Regions from separate parts of the Pseudescherichia sp. L3 genome, predicted to be linked through region 1. Evidence: predicted binding sites of a transcription regulator. Region 1 holds the regulator's gene; the other holds the start of a gene.
What was found. The regulator LexA, encoded in region 1, represses DNA repair genes until DNA is damaged. The targets are predictions, from matches to a motif close to TNCTGTATGTACATACAGNA.

Region 2: uvrB (excinuclease ABC subunit UvrB) is a predicted target of LexA. The motif match lies at 2,012-2,031, and genes of this name have one in related genera.

The regions. Positions count from the first base shown of each region.
Region 1 is NZ_JANKYC010000002.1:741,294-748,840, reverse strand. Features, by position in the region: gene plsB (glycerol-3-phosphate 1-O-acyltransferase PlsB) at 1-840, opposite strand, end outside; gene NR795_RS15080 (diacylglycerol kinase) at 970-1,338, shown strand; gene lexA (transcriptional repressor LexA) at 1,447-2,055, shown strand; gene NR795_RS15070 (CsbD family protein) at 2,312-2,521, shown strand; gene zur (zinc uptake transcriptional repressor Zur) at 2,599-3,114, opposite strand; gene NR795_RS15060 (conjugal transfer protein TraF) at 3,467-4,783, shown strand; gene NR795_RS15055 (hypothetical protein) at 4,833-5,240, opposite strand; gene dusA (tRNA dihydrouridine(20/20a) synthase DusA) at 5,433-6,431, shown strand; gene pspG (envelope stress response protein PspG) at 6,563-6,805, shown strand; gene NR795_RS15040 (quinone oxidoreductase) at 7,109-7,547, opposite strand, start outside.
Region 2 is NZ_JANKYC010000001.1:472,530-480,076, reverse strand. Features, by position in the region: gene uvrB (excinuclease ABC subunit UvrB) at 1-1,935, opposite strand, end outside; gene NR795_RS02365 (ABC transporter ATP-binding protein) at 2,648-3,370, shown strand; gene bioD (dethiobiotin synthase) at 3,312-4,034, opposite strand; gene bioC (malonyl-ACP O-methyltransferase BioC) at 4,027-4,782, opposite strand; gene bioF (8-amino-7-oxononanoate synthase) at 4,766-5,923, opposite strand; gene bioB (biotin synthase BioB) at 5,920-6,960, opposite strand; gene bioA (adenosylmethionine--8-amino-7-oxononanoate transaminase) at 7,046-7,547, shown strand, end outside.

The DNA.
Region 1 (7,547 bases):
CTGATAGAGCCGGTTCCAGGTAAAGCCGAGAATACGGTCGCTCAGGCGGATCATCTCATAGGAGAAGTTAGCGGCAATCTCTTCCATCAGGGCGATGGCGTTCTGCTGGGCCTTCTCGTGAGAGATCTTTTTGCTACGCGCTTCGTCTTCTACCGCGCGGGCAATTGCTTTTGATGCCAGCAGCTTATTGAAGAGATCCTGGCGTGCTGGCAGGCGCGGGCCCACGGCGGCAAGCCGCTGGCGGGCAAAATGCATGCGCGCTACGCGGGCCAGCTTCTGGGCGATAATTTTGTCCGTGCCATGCTCGGTGGCCATCCGGCGCAGGGAGACCGGCGGGGAGAAGCGCACAAAGCTATCGCGGCCCAGCCAGGAGACGGCAAAGAACTTCTGGATGCCGTTCAGCATGCGCAGCGGCGGGTTAACTTCGCCTTTTTCGCGCCCCGGCGAGCGGCCAAACATCACCGATACCGGCACCATCTGTACGTCCAGATCCGGGTGATTACGGTGGAGATCCAGGTAGTCATGGAACAGCTTAACGGAATCTTCTTTTGGCGTGTACCAGCTAAAAACACGCGGGCCGCTATGGATAAAGATGTAGCGCGGCAGCAGCGCGCCGTCGATCTCCAGCGGCTCCAGCGGGTCGGGCAGCTCATGTGCCAGACACTGAGCACGCAAAGTCAGTAAGTCTGCCTTCGAGTTATAAGGCAAAACGTACATAATAGGGCGTGAGGTATCGAGTCCTGGTTCCTGGGCAGGTTCTGCCGGAATCGACTTGCTTTTTACCAACACGCTTAATGGTAAATTCAGTAATTTGTAGTAAATTCGTGGCCAGCCGGACATAAACAATGTGAAGCCTCTGGTTAATAATGCCATTGCGCCGCAAGAATATCAGAAAGCGCGCAGAATATCTTTTGTACCTCGGTACGCTCGCATAGACATTGACGATAATTACATAAAAAGGTTCTTTTGATGGCCAATAATACCACTGGTTTAACCCGAATCATTAAAGCTGCAGGGTACTCATGGAAGGGCGTTCGTGCGGCATGGCTCAATGAGGCCGCCTTCCGCCAGGAGGCCGTGGCGGTGATCCTCGCTATTGTTATCGCCTGCTGGCTCGACGTAGACGCTATTACCCGCGTGCTGCTCATTGGGTCCGTAGTGCTGGTAATGATAGTGGAGATCCTGAACAGCGCGATCGAAGCGGTTGTTGACCGCATTGGCACTGATTTTCATGAGCTTTCCGGCCGGGCCAAAGACATGGGCTCAGCGGCGGTGCTGATGTCTATCCTGCTTGCGCTGGCAACCTGGGGCATGCTGCTCTGGCCACATTACCGCTAAGGTGCGCAAAATCGGGCTTGTGCGGCGGTTTTGCTCAAAATTTGGTTTCAAAAACAGTTTTTGCTGTATATACTCACAGCATAACTGTATATACACCCAGGGGGCGGGATGAAAGCGTTAACAGCCAGGCAGCAAGAGGTGTTTGATCTCATTCGCGATCACATCAGCCAGACCGGCATGCCGCCGACGCGTGCTGAGATTGCGCAGCGTTTGGGATTCCGTTCGCCAAACGCGGCGGAAGAACACCTGAAAGCGCTGGCGCGTAAAGGGGTTCTTGAGATTGTTTCCGGCGCATCGCGCGGGATCCGACTGCTGCAGGAAGAGGAAGAGGGGCTGCCGTTGATTGGCCGCGTCGCTGCCGGTGAGCCGCTGCTGGCGCAGCAGCATATTGAAGGCCACTACCAGGTCGATCCCTCCCTGTTTAAGCCCAGCGCTGATTTCCTGCTGCGGGTTAGCGGGATGTCGATGAAAGATATCGGCATCATGGATGGCGATCTGCTGGCAGTACATAAAACTCAGGAAGCGCGTAACGGCCAGGTGATCGTGGCGCGTATTGATGATGAAGTGACGGTAAAGCGGCTGAAAAAGCAGGGCAATACCGTACAGCTACTGCCTGAAAACAGCGACTTCGATCCTATCGTTGTTGACCTGCGTCAGCAGAATTTCAGTATTGAAGGGCTGGCGGTCGGCGTTATTCGCAACGGCGAATGGCTCTGATATCCTGTAAGTGCCTGTGGCAGCTCGCTTTATCCTGCCACAGCGCTTAATCTATTTTTTTGTTCCTGCATTTGCTCCCTCTTTTTTTGCCCTCTCTTCCTGTTGTTTGTTTGCCTCTGAATGGTTAAATATTCCGAATAAATCCCACCTTAGAAAATCCTTAGCTACAATTATTATCACGTTCAGCAGATAACGAACGTAACGAAGGACCAACGAATATTGCTATTCAACACCGAACGATGATGAGGATACCATTATGAATAAAGACGAAGTCGGCGGTAACTGGAAACAGTTCAAAGGTAAAGCGAAAGAGCAATGGGGCAAATTAACGGACGATGATATGACCGTTATTGAAGGTAAACGCGACCAGCTGGTCGGTAAAATTCAAGAACGTTACGGTTATCAGAAAGACCAGGCCGAGAAAGAAGTCGGCGAATGGGAAACTCGTAACGAGTATCGCTGGTAATCACGCTAGATAGACAGCTTGAATGCCCTGCCCGACGGTACAAGGATGTACCGACCCTTCCTGCTCTACCTCGTAGCCTAACGCGGTTTTTTCTTCACTAAGATGCTGTGATCGTGCTGGCACTCGCCCTGATGACGACAGGCTTCCACTTCCGAACACGCTGCACAAAGCCCGTGCGCCTCAATAACGTTATGCCGTAGCGCAAAGCCCATCTTTGCCGCTAGCGCATGCATGATATCTTCCACGCCCTCAGCCGCTTCCTCTTTTACCACGCCACAGCGATCGCAGATGAACATCGCCGACGTATGCGTGGGCTGATCGAAGAGGTGACACAGCACGTAGCTGTTTGTCGACTCAACCTTATGCACAAATCCCTGCTCCAGCAGGAAGTCGAGAGCGCGATAAACCGTTGGCGGCTTGGCCTGCGGCTCAGAGACACGCAAAAGATCGAGTAAATCGTAAGCGCTGATCGCACCCTGTTGCAGGCTCATCAGGCGTAGAACCTCAAGGCGCTGCGGGGTCAGGCGCACGTTGCGCTGCGCGCACAGCGTTTCAGCATGTGCCAGCATCTGCTGCGAAGTGGTCTTATCCATTGGGCATCCTCAAGTGACGTAATGTAATAACGTTGAAACTGCTACTTTACCATATCCTGTGGCGAACGCCGAGATCCACGCCATCCTTCCGCCCGCAAGAGGCCTTACCCCTGGCATTTACCTGAAATTTTCAACGCCCGTAGTAGAAAAACTTCCCCAATCGAATTTCCTCCTCTATAAGTAAAGAGTCTTTATAAAAAGACGCAGATTGTTACGAATAAAAATATTCTCATGCAGGTAAAAAACGAATTAGCTGCATTTAGCATCGCTTTTCACAGCAATAGTTCACCTCTCGCCAGGCGATAACTGGCAGGGCATAAATCGACCTTTGATCAATAAGACAGGGCAAACTGTGAAAAAAATTTTTAAGCTTTCAGTGGTAACACTTGCGGTCTCTTTTGGAGTAGTCACTCAGGCAGGGGCAGCGAATACATGGGCAGAAGCACGTAGTGATGCCATGGGCGGAACCGGTGTCGCATCCGCCAGCTACGGCAGTGGCGTACTGATTAACCCGGCACTGCTGGCGAAGGCCAAACCGGATGATAATGTGACTGTCATCCTGCCAAGCGTCCAGGCACAGATTACAGATAAAGATAATTTGCAGGACGAAATCGATGATATTAACGACAAAGTTGACTATTACGATGACGTCATTGATAACCTGACCACGGCGCAAATTATTGCGAATCCGCTGGGCACTATCGATCAGTTCCAGGGAGCAGCACGCGACCTCGCCGACGAGCTGGATTTCCTGAAGGGTAAAACGGCGCACGCTAATGCCGCTGCGGGCATTGCAGTCAGCATCCCCAACGACGTTCTCTCCTTTGCATTCGTAACCAAAGCCTATGCGCATGCGCGCGTGAGCTCTGCTATCGACCAGCAGGATATTAACTATCTGCGCAATATTCAAAACAGCGACCTGGTTGCGGCAGGCGTGGCGCTGAACGCTGCGCTCTCTCCATCCGGCTCGGATGAGATCACCCGTAACCTGAACTCTACTGCATCTGGACGGGCCGCTATCGTCTCCGATTACGGCGTGGCCGTGGCGCGTCAGTTCCAGTTTGGCGACGTGCCGGTCTCTATCGGCGTAACGCCGAAGCTGCAAAAAACCTGGCTGTTCAACTACACCACCTCTATCTACGACTACGACAGCAGCGACTTCAACAGCAGCCGCTATCGTAACGACGATACCGGCTTCAACGTTGATGCCGGTATTGCCGCTGACTTTGGTGATAACTGGACCGTAGGCCTGAGCGGGCAGAACCTGATCTCTCGTGATATCGATACCAAAGATATCCAGATCCGCAACGGCCGCACCGGGGAAGTACGCAACTACAAAGATACCTACCAGATCAGCCCGGTGGTGACCGCAGGTCTGGCGTGGCACACGGATCTGGTGACCCTCAGCGCCGATGGCGATGTAACCGAAACCAAAGGCTTTAAGAGCGAAGAGGCTTCCCAGTACGTTGGCGTGGGTGCTGAAGTGCGTCCGCTTGACTGGCTGGCGGTGCGTGCGGGCTACCGTGCCGATGTGAAAGGGGACGACAGCAACGTCGCCACCGCCGGTATCGGCTTTGCGCCGTTTAACCGTGTTCACGTCGATCTGATGGGTCTGTACGGCGAAGATGAAACCTGGGGCGCAGGCGCGCAGCTCAGCCTGACGTTCTAATGATCTATCCGCCGGAGGCGCAATGCCTCCGGCGTGCTGTTCAGGTTACTTAACCAAAATGTTCAGCCACGAATTTTGCAAGAACCATGAAGAAAACGAAAGCGCACGAGCACATACAAAGAAGTGTAATTCTGTAATACCCATGCATCCAGCTATAGAGATCGCCTGGGATGCTATCAAAGAAATTGTATACTTCTTTATTATCATTCCACATGAAAAGGGGGGCTTTCTTTTTCAAAAGACAGAGAAAGTAATAAACAAGCGTAAAAGAGCCGAAAAAACCCATTAAAGAGTGGAAATGATAGGGGGCATAAAACGAGAAGCCACGATCATGGTATAACTCAATGAGCTGGTTATACTTTTTTTTGTTTGCACCAAAAAAGAAGAAGAGAAAAGCAAAGAAAAAAAAACCTACCCATACGGCAGCTAATCCCAAATAAGAAAACCAAAGAGACATACGCTTAATCCTTAAGTCGTCAGAGAAACACACTCCCTGAACAGCTCTTGCGTCTGATAATCCACTGTTCAGCACCTTGTATTACAAGATATCCGGGGCATAGGTTATGCACAATGTTCCGGCGTGCTGTTCAGGCGAAATGAGTATGCTATAGTAGCGCCCCTTTTCCATTTTGATGAAAAAACGTACGCTATGCCGCCAGTCACGCCCGCTACCGCCTTCGCCGCCCACCGCTTCTCCATCGCGCCCATGCTCGACTGGACCGATCGCCACTGCCGCTATTTTTTGCGTCTGCTGTCGCGGGAGACGCTTCTCTACACCGAGATGGTGACCACCGGGGCGATTATTCACGGCAAAGGCGACTACCTGGCCTACAGCGACGAAGAGCATCCCGTGGCGCTTCAGCTGGGCGGCAGCGATCCGGCGCAGCTGGCCCACTGTGCGAAACTGGCCGAAGCCCGCGGCTACGATGAGATCAACCTCAACGTTGGTTGTCCGTCCGATCGCGTGCAGAACGGCATGTTCGGGGCCTGCCTGATGGGTAATGCGCAGCTGGTGGCCGACTGCATCAAAGCCATGCGCGACGTAGTCTCTATTCCGGTGACGGTGAAGACCCGCATCGGCATTGACGATCAGGACAGCTACGAATTTCTTTGCAGCTTTATTGATACCGTTTCCGGCAGGGGCGAGTGTGAGACGTTTATTATCCATGCCCGCAAGGCCTGGCTCTCTGGGCTCAGTCCCAAAGAGAACCGCGAGATCCCGCCCCTGGACTACCCGCGTGTCTATCAGCTTAAGCGCGACTTCCCACACCTGACTATGTCCATCAACGGCGGTATTAAATCGCTGGAAGAGGCAAAGGCGCACCTTGAGCATATGGATGGGGTGATGGTCGGGCGTGAGGCGTATCAAAACCCAGGCATCCTGGCTGCGGTTGACCGTGAGATTTTTGGCGTAGCGCGTGAAGATGCCGATCCGGTTGCGGTGGTGCGGGCCATGTATCCGTATATCGAGCGTGAGCTGAGCAGCGGGGCCTATCTCGGGCATATTACTCGCCATATGCTGGGGCTTTTCCAGGGCGTTCCAGGCGCGCGCCAGTGGCGTCGCTACCTGAGTGAAAACGCGCATAAAGCAGGGGCAGATATTAACGTGCTGGAGCAGGCGCTGAAGCTGGTCGCAGATAAGCGTTAAAAATTCGCTAAAAGTTAGCTAAATTCACCACGCCTCGCAGCACTCTGCGGGGCGTTTTGCTTTATTATCAATAAATTACACTCTGGCACGATTCTTGTAATAGGTTGGGTAACTATTAAGGGGGAAAAGCCATGCTGGAACTACTGTTTGTGATTGGATTTTTTATGATGCTGTTGGTAACGGGCGTCTCGCTGCTGGGCATTATTGTTGCTCTGGCAGTGGCCACGGCGCTGATGTTCGTCGGTGGGTTGTTTGCGTTGATGTTTAAACTGCTGCCCTGGCTGCTGCTGGCGGTGGCCATCGTCTGGGTTATCCGGGCGGTGAAAAAGCCAAAACTGCCGCTGTATCAGCGTAATAGCCGCTGGCGTTACTAAGTTATGCGGTCTTGATCACAACCTGGCATTTTTCTCTGGCAGGTTCAGCCAAACCGCATAGGATTTAGGTATCGAATCTGTCACTATTGCGCGTCTTTTGAATTCATCGAGCTGTACCCTACATACAGCCGAACTAAAAAAAAGAAAGGGCTTCCTTAAGGGAAGCCCTAATTCTTTTCCCTCGTCATACTTCAAGCAGCCGGTGCGTTGGCTGCGCTTACTCGCCCCAGTCACTTACCTATGTAAGCTCCTGGGGACTCGCGCACTTGCCGCCTTCCTGCTACTCGAATTATTTAGAGGGAATCAGGGGATTAGCAAACTCGATCCCTGCGTTGACCGACTCTCCAGCGTCTCGTGCGCGCGCTGCGCCTCCGCCAGCGGGAACTTCTGATCTTCCGCCACGTCTACCTTAATCACGCCGCTGGCAATCAGTGAAAACAGCTCGTTGCTCGCCTCCTCCAGCTCCTCCCGGTTAGTGATGTAACCCTGAAGGGAAGGGCGGGTGGCATACAGGGAACCTTTCTGGTTAAGAATGCCGAGGTTAACGCCGGTGACCGGGCCAGAGGCATTGCCGAAGCTGACCATCAGGCCGTGACGCTGTAGGCAGTCCAGCGAGGACTCCCAGGTATCTTTTCCTACCGAGTCATAGACCACGCGCACCTTTTTACCGCCGGTGATCTCCTTAACGCGCTCAACGATGCTCTCTTCGCGGTAGTTAATCACCTGCCACGCGCCGGCCTGC
Region 2 (7,547 bases), on a different contig from region 1:
CTGTAGCATCTGCGCCTCCAGTTCGTGGATTTTCTGTTGCAGCGCCTTCGGCGTCAGCGCCAGCTCTGACTCGTCCACCACCACTGGCGAACGGGACTTACCGCGTCCTTTGGCTTTGGTCTTAGCAATGTTCTCGCCCAGCGCCAGAATATCGACCACTTTCTTATTCAGGCCCTGCGGCGTAATGCCATGCTCTTCGTTGTACTCCTGCTGCTTCGCCCGACGCCGCTCGGTTTCACTGATGGCCCTCGCCATTGACGGCGTGATTTTATCCCCATAGAGGATGGCCTTGCCGTTCACGTTACGCGCCGCACGGCCAATGGTCTGGATCAGCGAGCGCTCCGAGCGCAGGAAGCCCTCTTTATCGGCGTCAAGGATCGCCACCAGCGACACCTCCGGCATGTCCAGCCCCTCGCGCAGCAGGTTGATGCCCACCAGCACGTTGAACTCGCCCAGACGCAGGTCGCGGATGATCTCCATACGCTCAACGGTGTCGATATCCGAGTGCAGATAGCGCACCTTCTCGCCGTGCTCCTCCAGATACTCGGTAAGATCCTCGGCCATGCGCTTGGTCAGCGTGGTGACCAGTACGCGCTCGTTAATGGCGACGCGCTTGCGGATCTCCGACAGCAGATCGTCCACCTGGGTACCCACCGGGCGGACTTCGATAATCGGGTCAAGCAGGCCAGTGGGGCGCACCACCTGATCGACAATCTCTTCCCCGGATTTCTCCAGCTCGTAGTTGCCCGGCGTCGCTGAGACATAGATGGTCTGCGGGGCTAACCCTTCGAACTCTTCAAACTTCATCGGACGGTTATCCAGTGCCGACGGCAGGCGGAAACCATACTCTACCAGCGTCTCTTTACGCGCCCGGTCGCCGCGGTACATGCCACCAATCTGCGGAATGGTGACGTGGGACTCGTCAATCACCAGCAGGCCGTCGGCAGGCAGGTAGTCAAACAGCGTCGGCGGTGCTTCGCCCGGCCCGCGCCCGGAGAGGTAGCGGGAGTAGTTCTCGATGCCCGAGCAGTAGCCCAGCTCGTTCATCATCTCAAGATCGAACTGGGTGCGCTGGGTAATGCGCTGCTCTTCCAGCAGCTTATTGTTGGCCAGCAGCGTCTTACGCCGGTCCGCCAGCTCGACCTTGATATCTTCCATCGCCTGCACGATGCGTTCGCGCGGGGTCACGTAGTGGGTCTTCGGATAGACGGTGTAGCGCTGAATAGTGGACTCAACGTGGCCGGTCAGCGGATCGAACAGCGACAGGCGCTCAACCTCCTCGTCAAACAGCTCAACGCGCAGCGCCACGTCGTCTGACTCCGCCGGGAAGATATCGATCACCTCGCCGCGCACGCGGAAGGTACCGCGCTGGAAGGCCTGATCGTTACGCGTATATTGCAGCTCCGACAGGCGGCGCAAAATATCGCGCTGGTTGATGATCATGCCAATGGTCAGGTGCAGCATCATCTTGAGGTAGAGATCGGGGTCGCCGAGGCCGTAGATAGCCGACACCGAAGCCACCACCACGACGTCACGGCGCTCCAGCAGCGCTTTGGTTGCCGAGAGACGCATCTGCTCGATGTGCTCGTTTACCGAGGCATCCTTCTCGATAAAGGTGTCGGAGCTCGGCACGTAGGCTTCGGGCTGATAGTAGTCGTAGTAGGAGACGAAGTACTCCACGGCGTTGTCCGGGAAAAACTCCTTCATTTCGCCATACAGCTGTGCCGCCAGGGTTTTGTTCGGCGCAAGCACCATCGTCGGCCGCTGTAGATCGGCGATCACGTTGGCAACGGTAAACGTCTTCCCTGAACCGGTTACCCCGAGCAGGGTCTGGTGCGCCAGTCCGTCCTCCAGCCCCTCTTTCAGGCGGCGGATGGCTTCTGGCTGATCGCCAGAGGGACGAAAAGCGGAATTCAGTTTGAATGGTTTACTCATGAATGGCTACCTGATGAAGGAATGAGCGGGCAGGTGAGTAATTTTACTCGCGGCGGCGGATTTTGCCAATAAATTATACTGGATGAAAACCCAGTGGCAGATAGGAATATCTGTGTTAGATAAGGCAATTTCAAGTGCCGTAAGGAAAATTTGCGTCTGGCGCAGAATTAAAAACTAAAAAAAATATCTTATCCCCAGAACTTTTTGCGATTTAACATTTGTCAAGTCGGGTGGTGAAAGTTTTGTGTCAGTGGATGACACTTTTCTTACACGCATTGCTTTTATTTAACGTATTGATTTTATAATAGTTATCTAAAAAGCCGCGTTTCGCATCAATTCATGCCTAAGCCGCGTGTTCTCTCGCTTTGCACGCGTTTTCTAACTCTAATGCACAAGGTTATCCACAGGAATAGTGGATAACTGTCGCCAGCCCGTACCCCCTGTGACTCAGCGAAAATCGCATTTTGCGAAACGGCACGCAGGTAAAAAAATTTTCCCACCATTTTTTATCGCATTCCGACGTGACTGCACCACCAAAAATCAGATCCGCCTGCATCTAGCACTAACAGCGTGCAGATGCAATCAGGCAGACCGGTGGAAAAGAGGAATTTAGCGTTTTTTCGTCATCCTGCTCTGAAAAACAGAGCATAACACGCTTCTGGCAAGGCTTTTGCAACATATCATTTACAGACCAGGTCCGGGAGATAAACCGATGTTGAGCTTACGTGCAGTGAATTATTATTACGGCGATCGGCATACGCTTTGGAATGTCGATCTCGATCTTATCCCGGGCACCTGCACCTGCGTAATGGGGCTGCCGGGTATGGGGAAAACGACGCTGGTCAACTGCATCTCTGGCTATCTGCCTGTGGAGAGCGGCAGCATGACCTGGCAGGAGGTCGGGGCGGCCCCGCTGAACCTGTTGCAGGTAAAGATGGAGGATCGTCCGGCGATGGGCATTGCCTGCGTACCGCAGGAAAAGCGGATCTTTTCCCAGCTTACGGTGGAGGAGAATTTACAGATCGCCTGGCTAGCGGTCGGCGAGCCAGGGAGCGCGGTGACACGGGATATCTACGATCTCTTTCCCGAACTGTATGCCCTGCGCCAGGTTAAGAGCGCCGGGCTATCAGAGGATAACCAGCATCAGCTGGCGCTGGCCCGGGCGCTGGTGACCCGTCCGCGCCTGCTGATCCTGGATGAGCCAACCCGCGGGCTGGGTCAGGCCTTTGTCCATAAGCTGGGTAACCTGCTGGTGCGCCTGAACCAGGAGTTCGGCATGACTATCCTGCTGGCGGAGCAGCACCTGACATTTGTACGCCGCGTCGCTGACCGCTTCTATCTTCTGCATCAGGGTCGCAACGTGGCCCAGGGAAGCGTTACACAGCTGGACGATCCGCTGCTTTCCCAGTGGATGACGCCGAACCTAACGCACTGAGATCGAGCCAGTGGCCGATGTCACTCTCAGGCGCGACGTTCTCCAGCCACGGGATCTCCCCGAGGAACGGCGCGGGCAGCATGCGCTTAAGCGTTGCCAGATACTCAGTGTGGCGTTGTCCTGGCGGCACCACATCGTTAGCAACCCAGCCCGCCAGCCGCAGCCCGGCCTGCTGCACCGCCTGGGCGGTCAGTACCGCATGGTTGATGCAGCCAAGCTTAACGCCCACCACTAAAATCACCGGCAGCTGCTCCTGAGTAGCCCAGTCGGCAAAGGTCAGGGTTTCTGAGAGCGGCGTAAACCATCCCCCGGCCCCCTCTACCAGCACCCACTCCGCCTGCGCCTCCAGCATGCGCAGCCCTGCCGAGAGCGTTTCGGCCTCAATAGGCTGTCCGAGGGCGGCGCTGACGATGTGCGGCGACGTGGGCTCAGCAAAGGTATACGGGTTCACGGCCTCGTAGCGCAGGGCCAGGGTACTGTTGTGCTGCAGGGCCAGCGCGTCACTGTTACGCAGTCCCTCTGGCGTCATCTCACTGCCCGAGGCGACCGGTTTGTAGCCTGCGGTTTGCCATCCTGCCTGGGCGGCGGCCTGCAACAGCGCACAGCTGGCTACCGTTTTCCCTACTTCCGTATCCGTGCCGGTAACAAAGTAACGTTCAGTCACGTTCAATAACTCCCCAAAAAAGTGAATAGGTCAGCAGGCATCTGCCCTGCTGCTGCGGCCACGCCAGCTGCAGGCGCTGAAGCTGACCGCGGGTCAGGGGCGTGTTATGCCTGCCAGCGTGCAGGTGCGTCGCGCCGATGCCCTTTAGCGAGCGCATGGCCGCCAGGGCATCGTCAAAGGCCAGCGTGACAGGCTCAATGCCCCACTGGCCGCGCCAGGCGCTAACGGTTTCCGCCAGCGTCTCTTCTGCTAAAAATCGATTTGCGTGAAGTCGGCTGTCTACCGCTTGCCAGGCCTGGTGCAGCTCCGGCAGCGATCCGCTCGCCAGGGTGGTAAAGGCCACCGCCCCGCCGGGGCGCACGACGCGATGCAGCGCCTTCAGCGCCTGGCCTAAATCGTTGCACCACTGCACAGCAAGGTTGCTCCAGGCGAGATCGAACCGGGCGTCGGCCAGAGGCAGCGCCTCAATATCCGCTGCAACATAGTGCTGGGCGGCCTGCTGACTCTGCGCCTGCCTGAGCATCGGCAGGGAGAGATCGAGGGCGGTGACTTCAGCCCCCGCGTCCCGCCAGTAGCGGCTCATGCTGCCCGGCCCACAGCCCGCGTCCAGCACGCTTGCAGGCCTGCGTTCACCCAGCTTCGCCAGCAGCAGATCCGCGCTCTGGCGCTGCAACTGAGCATGACTGTCGTAGCTCTGTGCCGCCCGGCCAAAGGCCGCTGCTACCGCACGCTTATTCACCAGACTCATGCAGGACCTCCAGCAGACGATCGATGTCCTCGGGCTGATGGGCCGCCGTCAGGGTCAGACGCAGGCGCGCCGTGCCTGCGGGGACGGTGGGAGGACGAATAGCGGTCACCCAGCACCCTTTCTGTCGCAGGCGCTCCGCCAGGCTCAGCGCCCGGCTGTTATCGCCAACGATCAGCGGCTGGATGGCGCTTTGGGAATGGGTGATGCGCCCCGGCAGCGCCGCTGCGCCATGGCGAAAGCGCTGAATGAGCCCGGCGAGCGCCGCCCGGCGTTGGTCGCCCTCCTCTCCCCGGATCACGCTCAGCGCGGCGCTGAGGGCCACGGCCTGGGCGGGAGGCATAGAGGTGCTGTAGATCAGATGGCGAGCAAACTGTTCGAAGTAGGTGGCAACCGCCTCGCTGCACAGCACCGCCGCGCCGCTGACGCCGAAGCCTTTGCCAAAGGTGACCACCAGCAGCTCGGGCTTCACCTCCTGCTGCTGGCAGCTACCGCGCCCTTTATGACCGGTGACGGCGATGCCGTGGGCATCATCTACCAGCAGCCAGGCCCCGGCGCGGCGTACCTGCTCGGCAATAGCGGCCAGCGGCGCGCTGTCGCCATCCATACTGAAGACGCCTTCGGTCACCGCCAGCTGCTGGCCGTCACAGGGTTTATCCAGCAGCGCGGCGAGCTGGCTGACGTCGTTATGAGCAAAGCGCCGCAGCTGAGCCGGACTGAAGCTGGCGGCTTCCAGCAGAGAGGCGTGGCTGAGCTTATCCGCCACGATGCGATCCTCTTTGCCGGTCAGGGCGGCAATCACCGCCTGGTTGGCGGCAAAGCCGGAGATAAACAGCAGCGCCCGAGGGTAGCCCAGCCACTCCGCCAGCTCGCTCTCCAGAGCATAATGCGCCCGGGTATAGCCGCTGACGTGCCCGGAGCCACCGCTGCCCACGCCGTACTGCTCCGCTCCCTGCTGCCAGGCACGCACGATAGCCGGGTGCTGGCTTAAGCCAAGATAATCATTGCTGGAGAAGTTGCAGTAGCGGCTGTCGCCCACCGTCAGCCAGCGCCCCGCGCCCTGCTCGACCACCCGGCGCGTACGCAGGGCGTCGGCGGCCCGCCGGGTCGCTAACGCGGTATCGATGCGCTGCTGCCAGCTCATAGTGCCGCCGCGTTGTAGAACTGGTCGGTGTCGGCGTTAAAGATCTGCTCCTCCAGCTTTTGCTGCTGCTCGTTATCGCCGGTCATCACGTCAGTCTGCTGCGGGTTCAGCCCAAGCTTGCGGAACAGCTGAACGTCTTTGTCCTCTTCCGGGTTCGGGGTGGTAAGCAGCTTGCAGCCGTAGAAAATGGAGTTGGCCCCGGCCATAAAGCACATCGCCTGGGTCTGCTCGTTCATCTGCTCGCGACCGGCGGAGAGGCGCACAAACGAGGTCGGCATCATGATACGCGCCACCGCGATGGTGCGAATAAAGTCGAAGGCGTCGACGTCGTCGTTATCCGCCAGCGGAGTGCCCTTGACCTTCACCAGCATGTTGATCGGCACGCTCTCCGGCGGCGTCGGCAGGTTAGCCAGCTGCAGCAGCAGGCCTGCGCGATCCTTGACCGTTTCGCCCAGGCCGACGATGCCGCCCGAGCAGACCTTGATCCCCGCGTCGCGTACCTTATCGAGGGTGTCGAGACGCTCCTGATAGGTACGGGTGGTAATGATGTTGCCGTAGAACTCCGGGGAGGTGTCGAGGTTGTGGTTGTAGTAGTCCAGCCCCGCCGACGCCAGCCGCTGAGCCTGAGTTTCGTCAAGGGTGCCGAGGGTCATGCAGGCTTCGAGGCCCATCGCTTTGACGCCCTGCACCATCTGCTCCAGATAAGGCATATCGCGCTCGTGCGGGTTCTTCCACGCTGCGCCCATACAGAAGCGGGTCGACCCGGCGTTTTTAGCCTTGCGGGCCGAGTCCAGCACCTGCTCCACCTCCATCAGGCGCTCCGTCTCCAGCCCGGTTTTGTAGCGCGAACTTTGCGGGCAGTATTTGCAATCTTCCGGACAGGCCCCGGTTTTGATCGACAGCAGGGTGCTGACCTGAACCTGGCGAGGGTCGAAGTGCTGACGATGAATGGTCTGCGCTTCAAACAGCAGGTCGAGCAGCGGTTTGTCAAACAGCTCGGTAACTTGCGACAGTGTCCAGCGTGCGTGGTGAGCCATGGGGCTTCTCCAAAAGGTGAAATGAGTTCATGTTTGGGTTATGATCGTAAACCTAAATCTTTTTAATTTGGTTTACAAGTCGATTATGACCCAGGACGATCTCGCCTTTGACCGCCGCCATATCTGGCACCCCTATACCTCCATGACCTCCCCGCTGCCGGTCTATCCCGTACAGTCTGCGCAGGGGTGCGAGCTTCAGCTTGCTTCCGGCGAGCAGCTGGTGGACGGCATGTCTTCGTGGTGGGCGGCCATCCACGGCTATAACCACCCGCACCTCAACGCAGCGATGAAAACGCAGATCGAGGCGATGTCGCACGTGATGTTTGGCGGCATTACCCATGCCCCGGCGGTGTCGCTCTGCCGTAAGCTGGTGGCAATGACACCCGAGGCGCTGGAGTGCGTCTTCCTGGCCGACTCTGGCTCGGTAGCGGTAGAGGTCTCGATGAAGATGGCCCTGCAATACTGGCAGGCAAAGGGGGAGTCGCGCCGTCGCTTTCTGACCTTCCGCCGGGGCTATCATGGCGATACCTTTGGTGCGATGTCGGCCTGCGATCCGGATAACTCCATGCACAGCCTGTGGGCAGGCT